Regions from separate parts of the Streptomyces sp. NPDC007088 genome, predicted to be linked through region 2. Evidence: riboswitches for the same ligand, from Rfam matches in the RefSeq annotation. Region 2 holds a riboswitch; each other region holds the start of a gene.

Region 1 (7,353 bases), on a different contig from region 2:
CGGGACTGAGTGGTCTCGCACAGGCGCGCGCCGTCGCGCCGGGGACGCGGGCGCCGAGGGAGGGAGGCGCACGCGTCCTTGTTGTCCGGTACAGGTCAGGAAGGTAATGGCATTTCCCTCGCCCAGGAACCTTTTTGACGCATCAGTCCGGAACTTTTATCCGTGAGGGGACAAAGTGGCTGGCTCCGGCCCCCGGCCTCGAACGCGGAGGACGGGCCCCACCGGGGGCGAGCTGGTCGATCTCGGCACCGACCACCTCGCCGGGGCGAGCTTCCCGACCCGGTCGACGCTCCGGGTGGGGGCGTCCTCGGTGGACAGCGGCCCGCCCTGGTGACGCGTCGAGACGCGCAGACGGCCGTCGGCCCTTGTACCGCGGGACGAGGCGGCCGACAGTGCCCGGAACGGCGGCGCGATCCGGAAGCCCGCCTCCAGCGTTCGGCCGCCGGTGGCGAACCCGCCCAGAATCCGGCACCGGCCGCCCGGCTCCCGTGGCCGGGAGGGCGTGTACACCTTCTTGTCATCGCTCACGGGAGCTCTCGCCCCACTTCGTGCGCGGACACGTTCGGGCAACGAGCGACGGTACGTCCGGGGGGAGCCGGCATCGCCCCGGTGACCGGAGGGCACCACGCACAGGACGAGGACGAGGAGCGGGCCGAGGACGAGCAGGGGCCTGTGCCTCGACCCGAACTCCCCCGGGGCCACGACGAAGGACCAGAAGGACGCGACCGGTCCGAGGGGGCGTCTCGGGCGCGATGACGGTACCGGTCCGCGGGGTCAGACGGATCGCCACCGTGCGCGCGCTCACCGTCGCGTCCCGCGCTACGGGGGCTTCGGGGCCCCACACCTGCGCGGCTGCGAGGTACGGGACGGGGCACCGGCGCCCCGCCCAGGACTCCCGCGCCGACCGCCGGTGGCTGCCCTTCGTGTTCTGCGACGGTGGGCGGCGGTCCGGTTGCACGCGAGACCGGGTGCCATCCCTCACCCCCCGGGAGGGCAGAGGGGCGCGCGCTCAACGAGCCGGGTACTCAGGCAGCGTCAGAGCGGTGTGGGCCTCCTCACCTCCCGCGGCGGGGAGGAGGCCGGGTGCGGACCGCAACGCCTCGTTGCGGCGGGCCAGTTCCGGCGCGGTGCGGGGCACCAGGGTCGCGCCTCCCGAAGTGGCGAGCGCCTGGTTCCTGGTCACGAACTCGCGCATGACCCGCTCGTAGGCGGTGAAGGCCGCGCCGTGGTCGGTGTGGGTGGCCAGTTCACCGGCGAGGACGTAGGCGCCGACCAGCGAGAGGCTCGACCCCTGGCCGGACATGAAGGACGGGGCGTAGGCGGCGTCGCCGACCAGGGCCACTCGGCCCCGGTGCCAGGACGGCAGGTGGATCTGGCTCACGACGTCGAAGAAGAGGTCGTCAGCCGCGCGCATGGCGGCCACCAGACGGGGGACCTCCCATCCGTCCCCCTCGAACTGCGCCGCCACGAGGTCGCGTTGCGCCTCGGGAGCGCGGAAGGCGCTGTAGGGCGCCTCGTCCCGCGCGAAGTTGAGGAAGCCGTACACGGGGGCCTGCGGATCGGTGGCGTAGAGGACGGCGGCCCTGCCGGGGGCGTTCCAGGCGAGGCCCTCGTGCGAGAGTCCGAGGTGGTTGGGCAGGGTGAAGCCGGCGAAGCAGTGGCCGAGGTAGTGGTGGAACCGCTCCTCGGGCCCGAAGACCAGACCGCGGGTGTTCGAGTGCAGTCCGTCGGCGCCGACGACGAGGTCGAAGGTGCGCCGCTCGCCGCCGCGGAAGCTCACCTCGACGTGGCCGGGGCCCTCGGTGAGGGTGTCGATGGAGTCGCCGAAGACGAACTCGACGCGGTCGCGCACGAGTGCGTACAGCTGGTCGGCGAGATCCCCGCGGCGCACCTCCAGGTCACGCCCCTCTACACCGCCGGTCACCACCTCCGGGCGTACGGCGGCGAGGAGCGCCCCCTCCTGATCGAGGAAGGAGATCCGCCTGCTGTCCACGTGGGCCCGTTCCAGCCGCGGACGCAGGCCCATGCGGGTGACGACCTCCATCGCCGTCCCGCGAATGTCGATGGGGTACCCGCCGGCCCGCAGGTACGGCGCTTTCTCCACGACGGTGACCTCGAAGCCGTAGTGGTCGAGCCAGTAAGCCAGAGCCGGTCCGGCGATGCTGGCACCGGAGATGAGGACGGTCCTTCGGGCGTGGTGATTCATGGGGTCGCTCTCCCAGCCGTGCTCGGTACGCTCAATGATGCGTACTTTAGGTATCCTTTTTGGGCGGAGACGCCCCCCCGGGCGTGCCGCTTCCACCACCATATAGATACCTACTTTAGGTAGGCAAGTGAGGCGAGGATGAGCACTCCACCACCCCTCCCCGAGGGCGACGCCCCTACCGTGCCGGCGGACGAGGCCCTGGGCCGGGAGGTGATGCCCCGTTTGATGCGGCTGAGCAACGCCCTCAGCCGGGGCCGGCTCACCGAGCGCGCGATGGAGTCCGTGGACCTGAGGCTGGACCGGCCGGCCCTGTCGGTCCTTCTCACTCTGCACATGGCCGACCGTCCCCTGCGCGTGGGAGAGATCGCGCAGCGCATGGAGATGGCCGGTCCGCACATCACCCGGCAGGTGAAGGAGCTGGAGCGCAGGCATCTGGTCCGGCGCGTCGGCGACCCGCTGGACCGGCGGGCCAGCCTCATCGAGCCGACCGACTCCGGCGCCGCGGGAGCCGCCCGGTACGTCAGCACCCTGTTCGGCTGGTTCGCCGAGGCGGTCGCCGACTGGGAGGAGGAGGACCGCAGGACCTTCGGCCGCCTCCTGACCCGCTTCGCGGACGACTTCACCGCCCGTCTGGCGGCGGCCGACGACCGGACGCCGCCGGCCGCCTCCTGACCGTGCCCGCGGGCGGCGCCCTCCCCCGGGCGTGTCCTGCCGGCGGCGTTCGCCACGCCGACGTGCGCCACCCGCACCATCCGCATGCTGGACGTGGCGCTCCGCGCGGCCGTGGCGCACCGTAGGCTGGTCGGCGCAGCTGGTTCGCCCCGTCCGCCAGGCGGGAGGCGTCGCAAGAGGGAACCCGGTGGGAATCCGGGACTGCCCCGCAGCGGTGAGCGGGAACGACCGCCGTCATACGCACTGGGCCCCGGCGTACGGGACCTGGGAAGCGACGGCCAGTAGGTGTCCTCCCCCGAGAGGACGGGCCCGCGAGTCCGAAGACCTGCCACTGCCCGCGTACGACCGGCTCGTGCGCGGACATCCCGGTGACCTCGTGGGCGGGTCGGCGTACATACCCGGCGGAGAGTCGCGCGTGCCCGGCACGTGAGGCACACCGCCCGGTTCGTCACCCCTTCGCGCTCGCGTGCCGTCCCCGGGATTCAGGGACTCGTCTCGCGAAGGAGATCTCCGTGACCCCCAAGTCCGCAGCCGCGGCAGCACGGTCCACCGTGTACGGCTACCCCCGTCAGGGCCAGAACCGGGAACTGAAGAAGGCGATCGAGGGCTACTGGAAGGGCCGGGTCGACGCCGCCTCGCTCCACTCGACAGCCGCCCGGCTGCGTCGCGCCCACTGGCGGCAGCTGGCCGAGGCCGGGATCGACGAGGTACCGACCGGGGACTTCTCGTACTACGACCACGTCCTGGACACCAGCGTCATGGTCGGCGCGATCCCCGAGCGTCACCGTGCGGCGGTGGCCGCCGACCCGCTCGACGGCTACTTCGCGATGGCGCGCGGCAGCGCGGACCTCGCACCGCTCGAAATGACGAAGTGGTTCGACACCAACTACCACTACCTCGTTCCCGAGCTGGGCGCGGACACGGTGTTCAGCGCGGACTCCGGCCGACAGGTCGCCGAGCTGCGTGAGGCCCTGGAACTCGGCCTGAACGCCCGGCCGGTCCTCGTCGGCCCCGTCACCTACCTGCTGCTCGCCAAGCCCGCGCCCGGGGCGCCGTCCGGCTTCGACCCGCTGACCCTGCTCGACCGGCTGCTCCCGGTGTACGCCGAGATCCTCGCCGACCTGCGGGCGGCGGGCGCCGAGTGGGTGCAGCTCGACGAGCCCGCCCTCGTGCAGGACCGCACCCCGGCGGAACTGAACGGCGCCGAACGCGCCTACCGTGAACTGGGCGCCCTCACCGACCGCCCCAAGCTGCTCGTGGCCTCCTACTTCGACCGCCTCGGAGAGGCCCTCCCGGTCCTGGCCAAGGCGCCGGTGGAGGGACTGGCCCTGGACTTCACCGAGTCGGCGGCGGCCAACCTCGACGCGCTCGCCGCCGTGGGCGGCCTGCCCGGCAAGCGCCTGGTCGCCGGTGTCGTCAACGGGCGCAACATCTGGGTCAACGACCTGAGCGGGTCGCTGGCCGTGCTCGGCACCCTGCTCGGCCTGGCCGGGCGGGTCGACGTGTCCGCCTCCTGCTCCCTGCTGCACGTCCCGCTCGACACCTCGGCCGAGCGGGAGATCGAACCGCAGATCCTGCGCTGGCTCGCCTTCGCCCGGCAGAAGACCGCCGAGATCGTCACCCTCGCCAGGGGGCTTGCGGGCGGTACGGAGGCGATCACCGCACAACTCGCCGCCAACCGGGCCGATCTCGCCTCCCGCGCGCACTCGCCCCTCACCCGTGACCCGGCCGTACGCGCCCGAACCGGCGCCGTCACCGAGTCCGAGACCCGTCGCTCGCAGCCCTACGGTGAGCGGGCAGCCGCTCAACGCGCCCGTCTCAAGCTGCCGTTGCTGCCGACCACCACCATCGGCTCCTTCCCGCAGACCACCGGGCTGCGTACCGCCCGCGCCGACCTGCGCGCGGGACGGATCGACACGGACGGCTACGAGGACCGCATCCGGTCCGAGATCCGGGAAGTCGTCTCCTTCCAGGAGAGGGCCGGGCTGGACGTGCTGGTGCACGGCGAACCCGAACGCAACGACATGGTGCAGTACTTCGCCGAGCGGCTCACCGGCTACCTCGCCACCCAGCACGGCTGGGTCCAGTCCTACGGCACCCGCTACGTCCGCCCGCCGGTCCTGGCCGGCGACGTCTCCCGCCCCGAGCCGATGACGGTGCGCTGGACCACGTACGCCCAGTCCCTCACCGACCGGCCGGTCAAGGGCATGCTCACCGGCCCGGTCACGATGCTCGCCTGGTCCTTCGTCCGCGACGACCAGCCCCTCGGCGACACCGCCCGACAGGTCGCCCTCGCCCTGCGCGACGAGGTCGGCGACCTGGAGGCGGCCGGGACCCCGGTCATCCAGGTGGACGAGCCCGCCCTGCGCGAGACCCTGCCCCTGCGCGCCGCCGACCGGCCCGCCTACCTGGACTGGGCCACCGAGTCCTTCCGCCTGGCGACCGGCGGCGCAGGCCCGGCCACCCAGATCCACACCCACATGTGCTACGCCGAGTTCGGCGACATCGTGGCGGCCATCGACGACCTCGACGCCGATGTCATCAGCCTTGAGGCGGCCCGCTCCCACATGCGGGTCGCCCACGAACTCGCCGGACACGGCTACCCGCGTGAGGCCGGGCCCGGGGTGTACGACATCCACTCCCCCCGCGTACCGAGCACGCGGGAGGCGGCCGCCCTGCTGCGCGCCGGACTCGGGGCCATCCCCGCCGAACGGCTCTGGGTCAACCCCGACTGCGGCCTGAAGACCCGCGGCTGGCCCGAGACCCGTGCCTCCCTGGAACACCTCGTGGCGGCCGCGCGGATCGTCCGCGAGGAGCTCGGCAGGTCCTGACCGCGCGTCCCAGGAGGGCCGGGGCCGCCCGGTGCGCCCCGGCCCGGCGCCGTCCGCTCAGTCGGCCGACAGCTCCTGCTCGACCCAGATCGTCTTGCCCGTCGCCCCGTACCTGCTGCCCCAGCGCAGGCTGAGCTGCGCGACCAGGAACAGTCCTCGCCCGCCCTCGTCGGTGGAGTGCGCGCGGCGCAGCCTGGGCTGGGTGTTGCTGGGGTCGCTCACCTCGGTGATCAGGAGCCGGTCGCGGATGAGGCGTACCCGGACGGGACCGCCCGCGTGGCGGACGGCGTTGGTGACGAGCTCGCTGACGATGAGGGAGTGGGAGAAGCTCAGTTCCCCAAGGCCCCACGCGGCGAGCTGTCCGGTGGCGGCGTCCCGGGCCCGCGCCACCACTTCCGGTGCGGCGGAGAACTCCCATTCCGCCACCGCTTCGGGTCCGAGAGAGGCGGTCCGGGCGAGGAGCACCGCGGTGTCGTCGCGGCGCGGACCGTGGTCCTCCTCGCCCCCGATGAGGGCCCGGCCGACGGACGTCAGGTCGTGGTCGCCCTCGCGCTGAAGGGCGTGCAGCCGTCCGGCGAGACGGCCGACGTCGTCGTCCACGTCCAGGCCGGAGCCCTGGAACACGCCGTCGGTGTACAGCGCGAGCACGCTGCCGGGCGGTACGTCGACGGTGGTGGTCTCGAAGGGCTGTCCGCCGACTCCGAGCGGGGGCCCCGGCCGGACGGCGAGCGGCACGGTCACGCTGTCCGGAGGGCTCATCAGCGGGGGCAGGTGGCCCGCGGAGGCGATCGTGCAGGTGCTGGAGACGGGATCGTGCACGGCGATCAGGCAGGTGGCGCCGACGGAGTCGCGGTGTTCGGGTTCCGCTTCGGAGGCGAGCCGCGCGACGAGGTCATCGAGGTGGGTGAGCATCTCGTCGGGGCCCAGGTCCATGTCGGCCAGGGTCTGCACGGCGGTGCGCAGGCGTCCCATGGTGGCGGCGGCGTGCAGTCCGTGTCCGGTCACGTCGCCCACGACGAGCGCCGTGCGCAAGGAGGACAGGGCGATCGCGTCGAACCAGTCGCCGCCGATCTCGGAGCCCTCCTCGGCGGGCCGGTAGCTGCCCGCCGTCTCCATCGCGCTGGTGCGGGTCATGAACTGCGGGAGCAGGCGCCGCTGGAGGGACACCACGGAGCGGTGCTCGCGCCGGTAGCGGCGGGCGTTGTCGACGCTGAGCGAGGCGTGCGCGGCGATCTCCGTCATCAGGTCGGCGTCCTCCTCGTCGAAGGTGTGGGTCGCGCGGGTGCGCCACACACCGGCCACGCCCAGGAGCAGGTCCCGGGCGAACAAGGGGGCGAAGATCACGGAACGGCCGTCCTCCGGGGTGAGAACCGGCAGGTGCGGGGTGCCCGCCATCCGGCGTTCCAGTTCCTCCCGGTCCAGGACGACGGTGCGGCCCGACTGGAGCGCCCGTACCAGGGGGCGGTCGGGGAAGGGGGGCACGGACTCGCCGGGCTGGAGCAGCCCGGCCGGCCAGTCGCCGTCGGCGCGGCGCACGGCCGTCCTGCGCAGGTGCGGGTCGCCGCCGCCGAGAGTCCGTGGTGGCTCGTCCCCGGCGAGAACGGCTTCGGACAGGTCGACCCAGGCCAGGTCGCCGAAGGCGGG
Region 2 (7,353 bases):
TCCCGCCCTCGTACCGGCGCCGGCCCCGCTCCTGTCGTCGCGTCATGCGCGGCATCCTGCCAGCGCGCGCCCGCCGGAGCGGACCCGGTGGCCCCGGGCCTCCCGGCCGGGTGCCGGTTCGAGGGGTTGGACCGGTTCGAGAGGTTCGAGGCATTCGAGGGTTTCGAGGCGTTCGAGCGGTTCGGTGTGATGTCATCCCGTCTCGCGCGGGCCGGGGTGCTCGGTGGGCCCGGTCGCGGCGGCGCGACAAAGCTCACTCGGCCCGGCCGCCCGGCCGCCCGGCCGGACAAACGGAAGGCCCGGAACCCGGCGTTCCGGGCGCCGGGGGCCCGCACGGCCCTCACCCGGTGGCCGCGCTCCACTTCGGGTCACCACAGCGCCCGCCCCAGTTCATCTTCCGTTCACTCGGACTGCTTACGTTCGTCGTGACATTGACGTCCAACAGAAGCCCGGGTAAATGGAACACATCACGCTTCTCCTCGGGATCGTGATCGTCACCGCTCTCGTGTTCGACTTCACGAACGGTTTCCACGACACAGCCAACGCGATGGCCACCACCATCTCGACCGGCGCCCTCAAACCCAAGACGGCCGTGGCCATGTCCGCGGCTCTCAATCTCGTCGGCGCCTTCCTCTCCGTGGAGGTGGCCAGAACGATCTCCGGCGGGATCGTCAATGAACAGGGACTCAAGACAGAAGTGATCTTCGCGGCGCTGGTGGGCGCCATCCTGTGGAACCTCGTGACCTGGCTGCTGGGGCTTCCCTCCAGTTCCTCGCACGCGCTGTTCGGCGGGCTCATCGGTGCCGCCGTCGCCTCGGCCGGGTTCTCCACCGTCAACGGCGGCACGGTCGTCACCAAGATCGTCATCCCGGCGCTGGCCGCCCCGCTGGTCGCCGGTCTCGCCTCGTTCCTCGCGACCCGGCTCACGTACCGGATCACGCGGGGGGTGGACGAGGAGACCGGCCGCAAGGGCTACCGGGCCGGGCAGATCGCCTCGGCCGGACTGGTCTCGCTCGCGCACGGCACCAACGACGCGCAGAAGACCATGGGCATCATCACGCTGGCCCTCGTGACCGGCGACGTGCTCAAGCCCGGCTCGAACCCGCCGCTGTGGGTCATCCTCTCGGCGGGCTGCGCGATCGCGCTCGGTACGTACCTGGGCGGCTGGCGCATCATCCGCACGATGGGCACCGGGCTCACCGACCTGGCGCCGCCCCAGGGCTTCGCCTCGCAGACCGGAGCGGCGACCGTCATCCTCGCCTCCTCGCACCTCGGCTTCTCCCTCTCGACGACGCAGGCGTGCTCGGGTTCCGTGATGGGCGCGGGGCTCGGCCGCAAGGGCGGCCAGGTCCGCTGGTCGACCGCGAGCCGGATGGCCGTCGCCTGGGTGCTGACCCTGCCCGCCGCCGCCGTCGTCGGCGCCGGCGCGGAGTTCCTGACCCGGCAGGGCGCCTGGGGCGTCTCGCTCACCGCGGCCCTGCTGATCGCGGCGGGCGGCTACATCTGGCTGCTGTCGCGCCGCAAGCCGGTCAGCCACCACGACGTGGGCGCGAAAGCCCCCGCCGCCGAACCCTCCGGGGTGGTCACCCAGGCCGTGGCGGCCGTGACCCCGCCACCGGCAGGCGTCCTGAGCGTCCCGGTGCAGCCGACGGCGGCCGAGGCCCCCGACACCCTGACCGCGACCATCGACGCCCCCGCCCCCCGGGCCGACCGCCCCACCGAGCGCGCCGGATCGGGCGCGGCCTGAGCCCGCTGCGGCCAACCGGCCAGAAAGGACCTCGCAGATGCATATCGACTGGGCGGCGCTCGGCTCCGTCTTCGGCGTGAGCCTCGGCATCACCGTGGCGCTGGTGGGCGCGTTCGCGCTCGGTATCGCCGGCCTCTCGCGCGCCTCGCGGACCCGGCGCGCGCAGGCCGCGGGTACGGCCCCCGCGGCGGCGGTGCCCGCCGGCGGGGCGGGCGGCGGCACGCCGGCCCTCCTGCGTACCGGGGCCTACGCGTGCTTCGCGCTGTGCCTGGCGGCCGTCGGGTACGGGATCTACGTCATCGTCGCCTGAGTCCGCGACGCGGCGCCCGCGGCGTCGCGCGCGGGCGGGAGACGCGTGAGGGGCGGGCGGCCGTGCGGGCCGTCCGCCCCTCGCCGTACCCGGCGCTCCGCCGTACCCCGACCCGTACCCGCCCGGCCCGCTGCCGTTTCGCTGCGGCCCAGGTCGGAGGCGGTGTGGGTCTCGGCACATGTCCGTTATGGCGTCAAGTGGGAGTTGACGGGCGTTCTCCGCGCGTGGTGGACTGCCGGGGCCCATTCGGCAGCAGCAGAGGAAGCCCGGTGCGAGTCCGGCGCGGTCCCGCCACTGTGAGCGGAGAGCAGGTCTCTCCGTGAGTCAGGAACTCTCGCTGCCGGACTCCTTCGAACCAGGGCGCGGACCCTGAGTGAGGACACCCGCATGTCCGGCAGCCGCCGTCCCGCTCCGCCCGGAGCCTTCCGCCTCCCGTCCGTCGCACGAGGTGTGACGGCGGACTGACGCCATGCGTGCCGAACGTGTTCTCACGGCCGGCGCCACCGCCGGTCTGCTCGGCGACCTGCTCCTCGGTGATCCCCGGCGCGGCCATCCGGTCGCGCTGTTCGGGCGCGCGGCCTCGGCCGCCGAGCGGGTCCTGTGGCGTGACCACCGGGGCGCCGGAGCCCTCCACACCGCGCTGTGCGCCGGGGGCGCGACCGCCCTCGGGGCGCTCGCCGCGCGGTGGGCGCGCCGCTCCCCCGCCGCCTCCCTCGCCCTGACCGCCGCCGCCACCTGGACGGTCGTGGGCGGCACCTCGCTGGGCCGGGAGGCCCGTGCGATCGGCGCCGCCCTCGCGGCCGGAGAGGTGGAGACGGCGCGGGCGCGCCTGCCCCACCTGTGCGGACGCGATCCGCAGTCCCTGGACGCGGACGGGATCGCGCGCGCCGTCGTGGAGTCCGTCGCCGAGAACACCTCCGACGCCGTGGTCGGCGCCCTCGTGTGGGGTGCGGCGGCCGGGGTGCCGGGGCTGCTGGGCTTCCGCGCGGTCAACACGCTGGACGCGATGGTGGGTCACCGCTCGCCGCGCCACCGGCGTTTCGGCTGGTCGGCGGCGCGTCTCGACGACGTCCTCGGCTGGCCGGGGGCCCGGCTGACGGCGGGCTGGGCGATCGTGTCGGGGGGCCGGCCGCGCGCCGCGCTCACCGCCGTACGGGAGGACGCGCACCGCCATCCGAGCCCCAACGCGGGCCGGGTGGAGGCCGCGTTCGCGGGGGCGCTCGGGGTGCGGCTGGGCGGGACCCTCGCGTACGGCGGCCGGGTCGAGCACCGGCCGGTGCTGAACGGGAGGGGGCGGCCGGTCGCTGTCGCCGACATCGAACGCGCCGTGCGGCTGTCGCGGCGGGTGGCCTGGCTGTCCCTGGCGGCCTGCGCGGGGGCCCGGACCGGCTGGGCGGCGCTGCGGCGCGGGAGGTCCCTGTGAGGGGCGGCGGACTGCTGGTCGCGGGGACCACCTCGGACGCGGGCAAGAGCGTCGTGACCGCCGGGATCTGCCGGTGGCTGGTACGCCAGGGCGTGCGGGTCGCGCCGTTCAAGGGACAGAACATGTCCCTCAACTCGTACGTGACGCGGGAGGGCGCGGAGATCGGCCGGGCGCAGGCCATGCAGGCGCAGGCCGCCCGGATCGAGCCGAGCGCGCTCATGAACCCGGTGCTGCTCAAACCGGGCGGCGACCGCACGAGCCAGGTCGTGCTGCTGGGCCGGCCGGTCGGCGAGCTGAGCGCGCGGGCGTACCACGGGGGACGCCAGGAGACGCTGCTCGGCACGGTCGTGGACTGTCTGGAGCAGTTGCGCTCGCGCTACGACGCGGTGATCTGCGAGGGCGCGGGCAGCCCGGCGGAGATCAACCTGCGCCGCACCGATCTGGTCAACATGGGGGTCGCGCGCGCCGCGCGGCTGCCGGTCCTGGTCGTGGGCGACATCGACCGGGGCGGGGTGTTCGCCTCGTTCTTCGGGACGACGGCGCTGCTGGACCCCGGGGACCAGGAGCTGATCGCGGGCTACCTCGTCAACAAGTTCCGGGGCGACGTCTCGCTCCTGGAGCCGGGCCTCGTGATGCTGGAGCAGCTGACCGGGCGCCGCACCTTCGGCGTCCTGCCCTTCCGGCACGGCCTGGGCATCGACGAGGAGGACGGGCTCGCGGTGTCGCTGCGCGGGGCGGTGCGCGAGTCGGCGGTGAGCGAGCCGTACGGCGAGGACGTGCTGCGGGTCGCGGTGTGCGCGGTGCCGCTCATGTCGAACTTCACGGACGTCGACGCGCTCGCGGCCGAACCGGGCGTCGTCGTGCGTTTCGTGGACCGTCCGCAGGAGCTGGCCGACGCCGATCTCGTGGTCGTCCCCGGTACCCGCGGCACGGTCGGCGCGCTGCGCTGGCTGCGCGAGCGGGGCCTCGCGGCGGAGCTGTCCCGGCGGGCCGCCGCCGGCCGTCCGGTGCTCGGCATCTGCGGCGGGTTCCAGTTGCTCGGTGAGGTGATCGAGGACGAGGTGGAGTCGCGGGCCGGCACCGTCGAGGGGCTCGGGCTGCTGCCGGTGCGGGTGCGTTTCGCCCGCGAGAAGACCCTCGCGCGGCCCTCGGGCAGCGCGCTCGGCGAGCGGGTCGAGGGCTACGAGATCCACCACGGCGTGGCCGAGGTGAGGGGCGGCGAACCCTTCCTCGACGGCTGCCGGGCCGGCTGCGTGTGGGGCACGCACTGGCACGGTTCGCTGGAGAGCGACGGCTTCCGGCGCGCCTTCCTGCGTCAGACGGCGCGGGCGGCGGGGCGGCGTTTCGTGCCCGCGCCGGACACCTCCTTCGGCCGGTTGCGCGAGGAGCAGCTCGATCTGCTGGGCGACCTGATCGAGGAGCACGCCGACACGGACGCGCTGCTGCGGCTGATCGAGGGGGGCGCGCCCCCGGGGCTGCCCTTCGTCCCGCCGGGAGCGCCCGCGCCGCCCGGGGCGCGCGGGTGAGCGGCGCCCGGGGAACCTCCACGAACACAGCCGCCCGTTCACGTACACGACAAGGGAGTTGAGGACGCCGTGCCCACTGTGCTGCTGTTGTCCACCGCCGACACGGATCTGCTCGCCGCGCGGGCCTGCGGGGCGTCCTACCGGATCGGCAACCCCTCGCGGGTCGACCCGGCCGAGGAGCTGCCCGCGCTGCTCGCGGGCGCGGACCTCGCGGTCGTACGGCTGCTGGGAGGTAAGCGCGCCTGGGAGGACGGGCTCGCCGTGCTCAAGGCGTCCGGGGTGCCGACGGTGCTGCTGGGCGGGGAGGCGGTGCCGGACGCCGAGCTGATGGCCGAGTCCTCGGTGCCCGCCGGGGTGGTGGCCGAGGCGCTGCGCTATCTCGTGGAGGGCGGACCGGAGAACCTCGCGGAACTCGCGCGCTTCCTGTCGGACACGGTGCTGTTCACCGGCGAGGGCTTCGCCGAGCCGCGCGGGATGCCCGCGTACGGGGTGCACGGGGCGTACGAGCGGGTCGAGGGCCGGCCCACGGTCGGTGTGCTCTTCTACCGGGCCCACGAGCTGTCCGGCAACACGGGGTTCGTGGACACGCTGTGCGCGGCGATCGAGGAGCGCGGCGCCAACGCCCTGCCGGTGTACTGCGGTTCGCTGCGCGGGGCCGACCCCGGGCTGTACGAGCTGCTCGGCCGGGCCGACACGCTGGTCGCGACGGTGCTCGCGGCGGGCGGCGCGCACGCCTCGGAGGCGAGCGCCGGGGGCGACGAGGAGGCCTGGGACATCGGTGAGCTGGCCGCTCTCGACCTGCCGGTGATCCAGGGGCTGTGTCTCACCTCCTCGCGCGCCACCTGGCTGGCCTCGGACGCGGCGCTCAGCCCGATGGACGCGGCGATGCAGGTCGCGATCCCCGAGTTCGACGGGCGGATCGTGTCCGTCCCGTTCTCCTTCAAGGAGCAGGGCCCCGACGAGGTGCCCGTGTACGTCGCCGACCCCGAGCGCGCGGCGCGGGTCGCCGGGATCGCGTACCGGCACGCGGTGCTGGGGTACAAGCCGAACGCGGAGAAGAGGCTCGGGCTGGTCTTCACGGCGTACCCGACGAAGCACTCGCGGGTCGGCAACGCGGTGGGCCTGGACACCCCGGCCTCCGCGGTGCGGGTCCTCGACGCGCTGCGCGAGGCCGGCTACGGCGTGGAGGGGCACCCCGACGACGGGGACGAGCTGATCCACCGGCTGATCGCGGCCGGCGGGCACGACGTGGAGTGGCTGACCGAGGAGCAGTTGGCCGCCGCGCCCGCCCGGGTGCCGCTCGCCGACTACCGGGCCTGGTTCGACCGGCTGGACCCGGGGCTGCGGGACGGGATGCTGGAGGCGTGGGGCGAGCCGCCCGGCTCGCTCTACGTCGACGGGGACGACATCGTGCTGGCCGCGCTGCGGTTCGGGAACGTCGTCGTGATGATCCAGCCGCCGCGTGGTTTCGGCGAGAACCCGATCGCGATCTACCACGACCCGGACATGCCGCCCTCGCACCACTACCTGGCGGCGTACCGCTGGCTGGAGGCGCGGTCCTCCGAGGGGGGCTTCGGCGCGGACGCCGTCGTGCACATGGGCAAGCACGGCACGATGGAGTGGCTGCCCGGCAAGGGCCTGGGGATGAGCGCGGGCTGCGCGCCCGACGCGGTCCTCGGTGAACTGCCGCTGGTCTACCCGTTCATCGTCAACGACCCGGGCGAGGGGACGCAGGCGAAGCGGCGCGGGCACGCGACGGTCGTGGACCATCTGGTGCCGCCGATGGCGCGCGCCGACACCTACGGTGACCTCGCGAAGCTCGAACAGCTCCTGGACGAGTACGCCGTGGTCTCCGACCTGGACCCGGCCAAGGCCCCGGCGGTGCGGGCGCAGATCTGGACGCTCATCAAGGCGGCCGAGCTCCACCACGACCTGCACCTCGAAGAGCAGCCGGACGACGAGGACTTCGACGAGTTCGTGATGCACGTCGACGGCTATCTGTGCGAGATCAAGGACGTGCAGATCCGTGACGGCCTGCACGTCCTGGGCGGCGGTCCGGTCGGTGAGGCGCGGGTCAACCTCGTCCTCGCGGTGCTGCGGGCCTCGCAGGTGTGGGGCGGTCAGGCCAACGCCCTGCCGGGGCTGCGAGCCGCTCTCGCGGAGCACTTCGGGCTGGTGGAGAAGGAGCTGCTGGCCGAGCCGGGCGCCGCCGTGAAGGTCCCGGCCGGGCTCAGCGCCCTGGCCGAGGGCCCCGCCCGCACCGGCGCCGACGCGATCGACCTGCTGGAGCAGGTGTGCCGCCGTTTCGCGGAGGGCATGGAGGAGCGCGGCTGGGAGCTGTCGGCCG
Region 3 (7,353 bases), on a different contig from region 2:
TGGCGAGCATGATGCCCGGGTAGTTCATCGTGTCGTACACGAGGTTGTTCTCGACGGTGTTGTCGTGACCGCCGTACACCGCGATGCCGTTGGCCCGCCAGGGCAGCTGGATCGTGTTGTTCGAGAAGGTGTTGTCGTGTCCGGCGTCGGTCGCCGGGTTCTTGACGTACTTGCTGGCCCAGACCGCCAGCGAGTCGTCGCCCGTCGTGCGGAACGAGGAGTTGGTGACCGTCGAATTACGGGTTCCGTTGGTGAAGTTGATGCCGTCCGCATAGGTGTCCCGGATGCGCATCCCGCTGAACTCGACGCCGTCGCCGGGTCCCCACAGCTCGGGGATGTTGTCGTAGTCCCGGCCGACCCACACGCCGACGTTCGCGTGCTCGATCCAGACGTTGGAGATCTTGGTGTTCTTGCCGAAGCGGCCGTTGAGCCCGACGCCGCCCTCGGCGCCGCCGTCCCCGCCGCGTATCCGGCCCGAGCCGAAGACGGCCAGGTCCGAGATCTGCGTGTTGTCGTCGATGTCGAAGCCGAAGTTGCCCTCGTGCGGGTGGTTGATGCCACCCGCGTCCTGCGGCTGGGTGAGCGTGTAGAGCTGCGAGTGCCACATGCCCGCGCCCTTGATGGTGACGTCCCTGATGCCGACCTGATTGTACTGGCCCCGGTTCTGCGGATCGTCGGTCAGGATCTTCTGCTCCTGGCGCCACTGCCCGGCGGGGATCCACACGCAGTCGGTGTCACCGTTCTGGTCGGCGGTGACCGCCGCCTGCAGCGCCTCGGTGTCGTCCTTCCCGTCGTCCGGGACCGCCCCGTACTCGGTGATCGAGGTGCACTCCGCGGGCTTGGCGGCGGGCGGCGCGACCTGCTCCAGGTCGACGAGGTCGAGGACGTAGTACGAGGCGGAGTCGTCCGCGTCGCGCTGCAACCGGAAGGTGGTGCCCTCCGGGTAGCTCCTGTCGAGCAGGGTGTGCGCCTCGTCGAAGAGCCGGCGGGCGTCCGCCTGCGGGGTGTTGGTCAGCGACTCGGGGTCGTCGCTGTTGCCGTACAGCCAGCTGTGCTGCGAGGAGAGGTCGAGCTTCTGCACGAACTTCCCGTCGGCGTACACGCTGATGGTCGCCTCGGTACCGCCACCACCGGGCGCGTCGGGGATCGAGTTGCGCACCACGAGCGAGTTGGTCGGCACCGTCGAGGTGAACTCGACGTAGTCCCCGGTGCCGTCCAGCCGTACCGAGGACCGCCCGGAGGACTCGGTCGCGAAGTTCGTGTGGCCGAAGGTCCGCTTGGCGTCGGCCTTCAGCAGCGTCCCTTCGTAGGTCCCGTTCTCCGCCTCGTACTCCGTATACGGAACGGTGGCGCCCTGCGCCGCCGCCCCGGCACGGACGTCCCGGTCGGCCGGGATCTGCGCCGCCGCGGGCGCGGCCGGCAGCAGACCGCCGGCCAGCAGCGCCACCACCGGCACGCCGCCGAGCAGCCTTCTCCTGAGTCGCCGCGTGTGCTTCCTGGTCACGAGAGTCATGAAGCCCTCTGTTCTGTGGGGGTAGACAGAGTCATGTGCTGATGTTTTGCGTCAGCTACGCAAGTTTTTTGAGTTGTTCAGTCGATCTCGTGCGAGCTGGCGATCAGAGTTTTCAAGCATGTCATGTGATTGTCAACAGCTGTCACACAGCCGCCCGCTCGGACGGTGCCCGCCGCCACCCCCTCGGAGCGCTCCGTCCGTCCCCGTAACCGCCTGCTGGGAAGGCGGTACGCGGGGCGCGGGGGGCGCGGACCGGGGAAGGAAAGAACAGTCCCCGCCTCCCGGGGAGTTGCGCGTACACGTCCGCACGGCGTTCTCGTGGCGTCCGCACCACGCGTCTCGCCTCCATGGCGTTCGCCCTCGCCGCGACCGCCGTTTCGCGCGAGCACCGGCCGGCCCGCCCCACTCCCTCGCCGGACCGCCGCTCCCCCGGGCGAGCGCCATCCGCCCGGTCGGCCGCCGCCCCCGGCTTGCTACGCTGCTGGTGCCTCTCGTGGGGGAAGCCGGTGCGAGTCCGGCGCTGTCCCGCAACGGTGTGCGTGGTCCGTCCAGGTCACGCGAGCCCGATCGCCCGCGGCAGGTGTGCAACCCGTCAACCGCTCGCCGCGGACTGCGAGCAGGACCCCCAGAGCCCCCGGGCCCTTCTGGTGCCCTGCGTACTCCACCGGTGGCGTCAACCCCGGAGGATGTGCGCCACCGTGTCCCGCACCACCGCCCCCACCGCCCCCGCGGATGTCCCACGGGAACGCACACCCACTGCGCCGCTGGTCGTCGGGCTGGCACTCGCACTGGCCGTCTCACTCGCCTGCGGGGTCGGGCTCGGCGCGACGGGCACGGGCTGGGGGCAGGTGCTGCGGCTCCTGTGGGCCGGCCTCAGCGGCGGGAACCTGGGCACCGACGACGCCGCGGACTACACCATCGTGTGGGAGATCCGCTTCCCGCGTGTCGTGCTCGCCGCCGTGGTCGGGGCGGGACTCGCCTCGGTCGGGGTCGCGGTACAGGCGCTGGTGCGCAACGCCCTGGCCGACCCCTTCGTCCTCGGGATCTCCTCGGGCGCCGCCGTCGGCGCCAACGCGGTCATCCTGTTCGGCGCGCTCGCCTCTCTCGGTGTCTGGGCGCTCTCCTTCTCGGCCTTCGTCTCGGCGCTCGGCGCGACCCTCGTCGTCTATCTGGTGGCCCGCTCCCCGCTCGGGCTCAGCCCGCTGCGGCTCGTCCTGACCGGCACCGCCCTCGCCTACGGTTTCCAGGCGGTCACCACCGTCATGGTCTTCGGCGCCGAGCGGGGCGAGGCGGCACGGGCGGCGATGATGTGGCTGCTCGGCAGCCTGGGCGGGGCGACCTGGCCGAAGGTGCCGCTGGCGGCCGCGACGGTGGTGGCGGGCTGGCTGTGGCTCAGGCTGCGGGCCGGCGCGCTCGACGCCCTCTCCCTGGGCGACGAGACCTCGGCGGCGCTCGGCGTGCCGCCCCACCGGTTGCGGCGCGAGCTGTTCGTCGTCACGGCGGCCGTGACGGGCACCGTCGTCGCCGTGAGCGGCGCGATCGGTTTCGTCGGGCTGATGGTCCCCCACCTCGTGCGCATGCTCGTGGGCGCCTCGCACGCCCGGGTACTCGCCGTCGCGCCACTCGCCGGGGCGGTGCTGCTCGTGTGGGCCGACGTGCTGTCCCGGGTGCTGCTCGCCCCGGCCGAACTGCCCGTCGGGGTGGTCACCTCGGCGCTGGGTGTGCCCGCGTTCCTGCTCCTCATGCGGCGCGGGGGCAACGCGCTCCCCGGACGCTGAAGCTCACGCCTCCCGCCCCACCGCCCGTACCCGTGCACGTGCCAAGGCTTGATGTGAAGGAGAAGACGTGCGACTCGACGTCGAAGGTCTCTCGGTCGAGGTGGCGGGCGCCCGGCTGATCGACGAGGTCACCCTGGACGCTCCCGCCGGCACCTTCGTGGGACTGGTAGGGCCCAACGGCAGCGGGAAGTCCACCCTGCTGCGCTGCGTGTACCGGGCGCGACGCCCCGACGCGGGGGTCGTCAGGATCGAGAGCGAGGACGTGCACCGCATGACACCCCGGGCCGCCGCCCGGCTTCTCGCCGCGCTGCCCCAGGAGTCGGCCGCCGACTTCGACTTCACGGTCACCGAGATCGTCGCGATGGGCCGCCTGCCCCACCGCGAACGCACCGCCGCACGGGACCGGGAGATCTGTGCGCGGGCCCTGGAACAGGCCGGGGTGGCGCACCTCGCCGCGCGCGGCTTCCTGTCGCTGTCCGGCGGCGAGAAGCAGCGCGTCCTCATCGCCCGCGCGCTCACCCAGGAGCCGCGCGTCCTCGTCCTCGACGAGCCCACCAACCACCTCGACATCGCCCACCAGCTCGACGTGCTGCGCCGGGTCCGCGGCAGCGGCCCGACCGTGCTGGCCGCGCTGCACGACCTGAACCTGGCCGCCGCCCACTGCGACCTGCTGCACGTCCTGCACGCCGGCCGCGTCGTCGCCTCGGGCCCCCCGGACGAGGTCCTCTCCCCCGCCCTCCTCGCCGACGTCTTCCACGTCCGGGCGCACCGGGTACGCCACCCCGAAACCGGCGCCGCCCAGTTCCTCTTCGATCCGCTCGCCCCCCGACACCCCTGACTGGAAGGCCCCCCGTGCGCAAGCTCCTGTCCACCGCCTCGTCCGGCCTCGCCGCCGCCCTCGCCCTGACCGGCTGCGGCGCGAACGTCTCCTCCGACGACAAGGCCGCGACCTCGCAGGCGGTGACCGTCACCAACTGCGGCAAGAAGGTCACGTACGACAAGCGCCCCGAGCGGGTGGTGACCAACGATGTCGGCATCACCGAGCTCATGTTCGCGCTCGGCCTGGAGGACCGTATGGCCGGATACGTCATGCCCGCCGACAAGGGCTCGACCGACGGCCTGCCGTACGAGGACGCCTACGACAAGGTGAAGTGGCTCGCCAAGGACCGCGTCACCAAGGAGATCGCCCTCAACGCCCGCGCCGACCTCGTCTTCGCCGGCTGGAACTACGGCTTCAACGAGAACACGCTCACGCCGGAGGAATTGCACAAGGAAGGCATCGACACGTATCTGCTCACCGAGTCCTGCCGCAACGCGAGCACGAGCACCTCGCGCGGCATCATGCCGCCGCTCGACGCGCTCTACACGGACCTGGAGAACCTCGGCAGGATCTTCGGCGTCGAGAAGCGCGCCCAGAAGCTGATCAAGCGGTACAAGGCGGCGGTCGCCGCGGTCGGCGCCCAGGCCCCCGAGGACACGGACCGGCCCTCGGTCTTCCTCTACGACAGCGGCCAGGACAAGCCGTTCACCTCCGGCCGCTACGCCGCGCCCGAGCAGATCATCAGCGAGGCCGGCGGCGTCAACCTCCTGCACGACCTCAAGGACTCGTGGACGACGGTGGGCTGGGAGACGGTCGTGAAGCGGAACCCGGACGTCATCGTCGTCAACGACTACGGCTCGACGAGTGCGGCGCAGAAGAAGAAGTTCCTCCTCTCGTACCCGCCGCTACGGAACGTCTCCGCGATCAAGCACCGGCGGATCTTCACGCTCGACTACGCCGACCTCGTGGAGAGCCCGCGCAACCCCTCGGCCGTCGAGCGTCTCGGCGCGTACCTGCGCGACACCGACCGCTCCTGAGGCCGTCAGTGGGCCGCGTCGGCCCCTGAGGACTCCGGCTCGCGACGAGGAAACCCTCGCTCGGGTACGAGGAGGCGGGCCGGACCACCGCCTCCACCCCGCCCCGGTCCGGCCGGGGCGGGGCACGAGTCGGCCTGGCGCGGGGTATGGCGGGCGGGGACGACGGGGGACCCCGCGAGGGCGCTGGACGCGGGCAGGACGAGCGACCGGCGACGACTGGTCCGGACTAATGCCGACGCGTGTATTGACGTGCACACGACTTCAACCCTTGAATCCTGATGCGGGGTTCTGCCCCCGACTCGCCCCGCGCAGGAGGTTCTTCCCCCATGCCCCCCACCCGTACGGCCGCGTTCCCGGGACGCGTGCTGGTCAGGCTGCTCGCCCTGTTCGCCGTGGTCCTCGGCTTCCAGGCCGTCCCGGCCCAGGACGCCCGCGCCGCCGAGCCCTTCAAGGTGCTCGCCTTCTACGACGGCACCTACGACGCCGCGCACATCAACTTCGTACACGAGGCGAACGCCTGGTTCCCGCAGCAGGGCGCGGCGAACGGCTTCACCTACACCTCGACCTCCGACTGGGGGCAGCTCAACACCGCCAACCTGGCGAAGTATCAGGTGGTGATCTTCCTCGACAACTATCCCCACACCGCCTCGCAGCAGGCCGCGTTCAAGACTTTCATGGACAACGGCGGCGGGTGGATGGGCTTCCACGTCGCCGCGTTCAACACGGACCCGGGCGACTGGCCCTGGTACCACAACACCTTCCTCGGCACCGGCGCCTTCCGCAGCAACACCTGGGGCCCGACCCAGGAGACGCTGAGGATCGAGGACGCGGGCCACGCGGCCACCGCCGGCCTGCCCTCGACGATCACCTCGTCGGTGAGCGAGTGGTACAGCTGGCAGAACGACCTGCGGAAGAACCCGGCGATCGACGTCCTCGCCGCGATGGACCAGTCCACGTTCCCGATCGGCACGGACCCCAACCAGAGCTGGTACAGCGGGTACTACCCGATCTCGTGGACCAACCGCGACTACCGCATGATCTACAACAACTTCGGCCACAACGCGATGAACTACAGCACCAACACCGCCCTCTCCTCCACCTTCGCGAGCGCTCAGCAGAACAAGCTCCTGCTCCAGGGCCTGCGGTGGCTCGGCGGTGCCTCGGGCCCCTCGAACCCGCCGGGCGGCACCGCCTCGGGACCGATCGTCGGCTACGGCGGCAAGTGCGTGGACATCGCGGGCGCGTCGAGCGCCAACGGCGCGGCGGCGCAGCTCTACGACTGCAACGGCACCGGCGCGCAGACGTGGGAGGTCGCCTCGAACGGCTCGCTCCGCGCCCTCGGCAAGTGCCTCGACGTGACCGCCGCCGGAACCGCCAACGGCACCACCGTCCAGCTCTACGACTGCAACGGCACGGGCTCGCAGGTCTGGCGCGCCGGTGACAACGGCTCGCTGGTCAACCCGCAGTCCGGCAAGTGCCTCGACGCCACCAACAAGAGCTCGGCCAACGGGACCCGCCTCCAGCTGTGGACCTGCTCCGGCGCCGCGAACCAGAAGTGGACCCTGCCCAACTGATCCGCCGCGCGGGGCGCTTGCCCGTACGGCGCCCGCGCCCCCGGCCAGTCGGCCGGGGGCGCGACCGGCCACGCGCCGGGGCCGGGGGCCGTGGCCGCCACGGCCCCCGGCGCGCGCCGGGGGCCGTCCAGGGAGCCGGTCTCCGGGCGGCGGGCACCGACCGCGAGGGGTGACGCGGATATCTCCGGACGCGCCCTCCCCCTGGAACTCGGGAGTCGCCGAAAGGCAGTCACCCCCGTCAAGACGCTCAACCGCCGGAGGTACGGCCGCGCCGCCTTCCGCCCTTCGGGGAGCGTGTGCTCCTCGCGTCGTGGCCCGTCGTCGGCGGTCGCTGAGAAACGCCGGCCCCGCACCACCGGCGACCACCGGGAGACGAGCGGGGGGGGACGGGCCCACGCGCCGCTGCCTCTGCCTCAGCTGCCGGCTATGGCGGAAGCGGAACACGTCCGACGGCGGTCAGTGCCGAGGACGGGGCGCCGTGCCGGCCGTCACGGAGACAACGGGTCGATCGGCACGTGCGGTGCTATCCGGGTTCGGCGGACGGGGTGGGCTGATCCGGGTCACATCGCGTAGCCGGGTCGGCCACCCCCGTTTCGAAGGCCAGCACGACCGCCTGGGTGCGGTTGCCGAC

Evidence for each region. A riboswitch is a leader RNA that binds a small molecule or an ion and turns the genes downstream of it on or off. The one in region 2 is predicted to bind cobalamin.
Region 1: linked by a shared signal. The riboswitch ahead of metE (5-methyltetrahydropteroyltriglutamate--homocysteine S-methyltransferase) and the one ahead of ACFYMP_RS00265 (cobalamin biosynthesis protein) in region 2 are both predicted to bind cobalamin.
Region 3: linked by a shared signal. The riboswitch ahead of ACFYMP_RS20680 (FecCD family ABC transporter permease) and the one ahead of ACFYMP_RS00265 (cobalamin biosynthesis protein) in region 2 are both predicted to bind cobalamin.

Annotation. Positions count from the first base shown of each region.
Region 1 is NZ_JBIAFO010000004.1:133,018-140,370, reverse strand. It holds gene ACFYMP_RS08550 (FAD-dependent monooxygenase) at 1,010-2,206, opposite strand; gene ACFYMP_RS08545 (MarR family winged helix-turn-helix transcriptional regulator) at 2,345-2,878, shown strand; cobalamin riboswitch at 3,053-3,205, shown strand; gene metE (5-methyltetrahydropteroyltriglutamate--homocysteine S-methyltransferase) at 3,391-5,709, shown strand; gene ACFYMP_RS08535 (SpoIIE family protein phosphatase) at 5,767-7,353, opposite strand, start outside.
Region 2 is NZ_JBIAFO010000001.1:50,115-57,467, forward strand. It holds gene ACFYMP_RS00250 (class II aldolase/adducin family protein) at 1-55, opposite strand, end outside; gene ACFYMP_RS00255 (anion permease) at 458-1,747, shown strand; gene ACFYMP_RS00260 (hypothetical protein) at 1,785-2,057, shown strand; cobalamin riboswitch at 2,268-2,412, shown strand; gene ACFYMP_RS00265 (cobalamin biosynthesis protein) at 2,527-3,480, shown strand; gene ACFYMP_RS00270 (cobyric acid synthase) at 3,477-5,006, shown strand; gene cobN (cobaltochelatase subunit CobN) at 5,076-7,353, shown strand, end outside.
Region 3 is NZ_JBIAFO010000012.1:159,268-166,620, forward strand. It holds gene ACFYMP_RS20675 (right-handed parallel beta-helix repeat-containing protein) at 1-1,513, opposite strand, end outside; cobalamin riboswitch at 1,979-2,103, shown strand; gene ACFYMP_RS20680 (FecCD family ABC transporter permease) at 2,200-3,291, shown strand; gene ACFYMP_RS20685 (ABC transporter ATP-binding protein) at 3,359-4,129, shown strand; gene ACFYMP_RS20690 (ABC transporter substrate-binding protein) at 4,144-5,148, shown strand; gene ACFYMP_RS20695 (ThuA domain-containing protein) at 5,475-6,722, shown strand; partial or broken gene ACFYMP_RS20700 (response regulator transcription factor) at 7,246-7,353, opposite strand, start outside.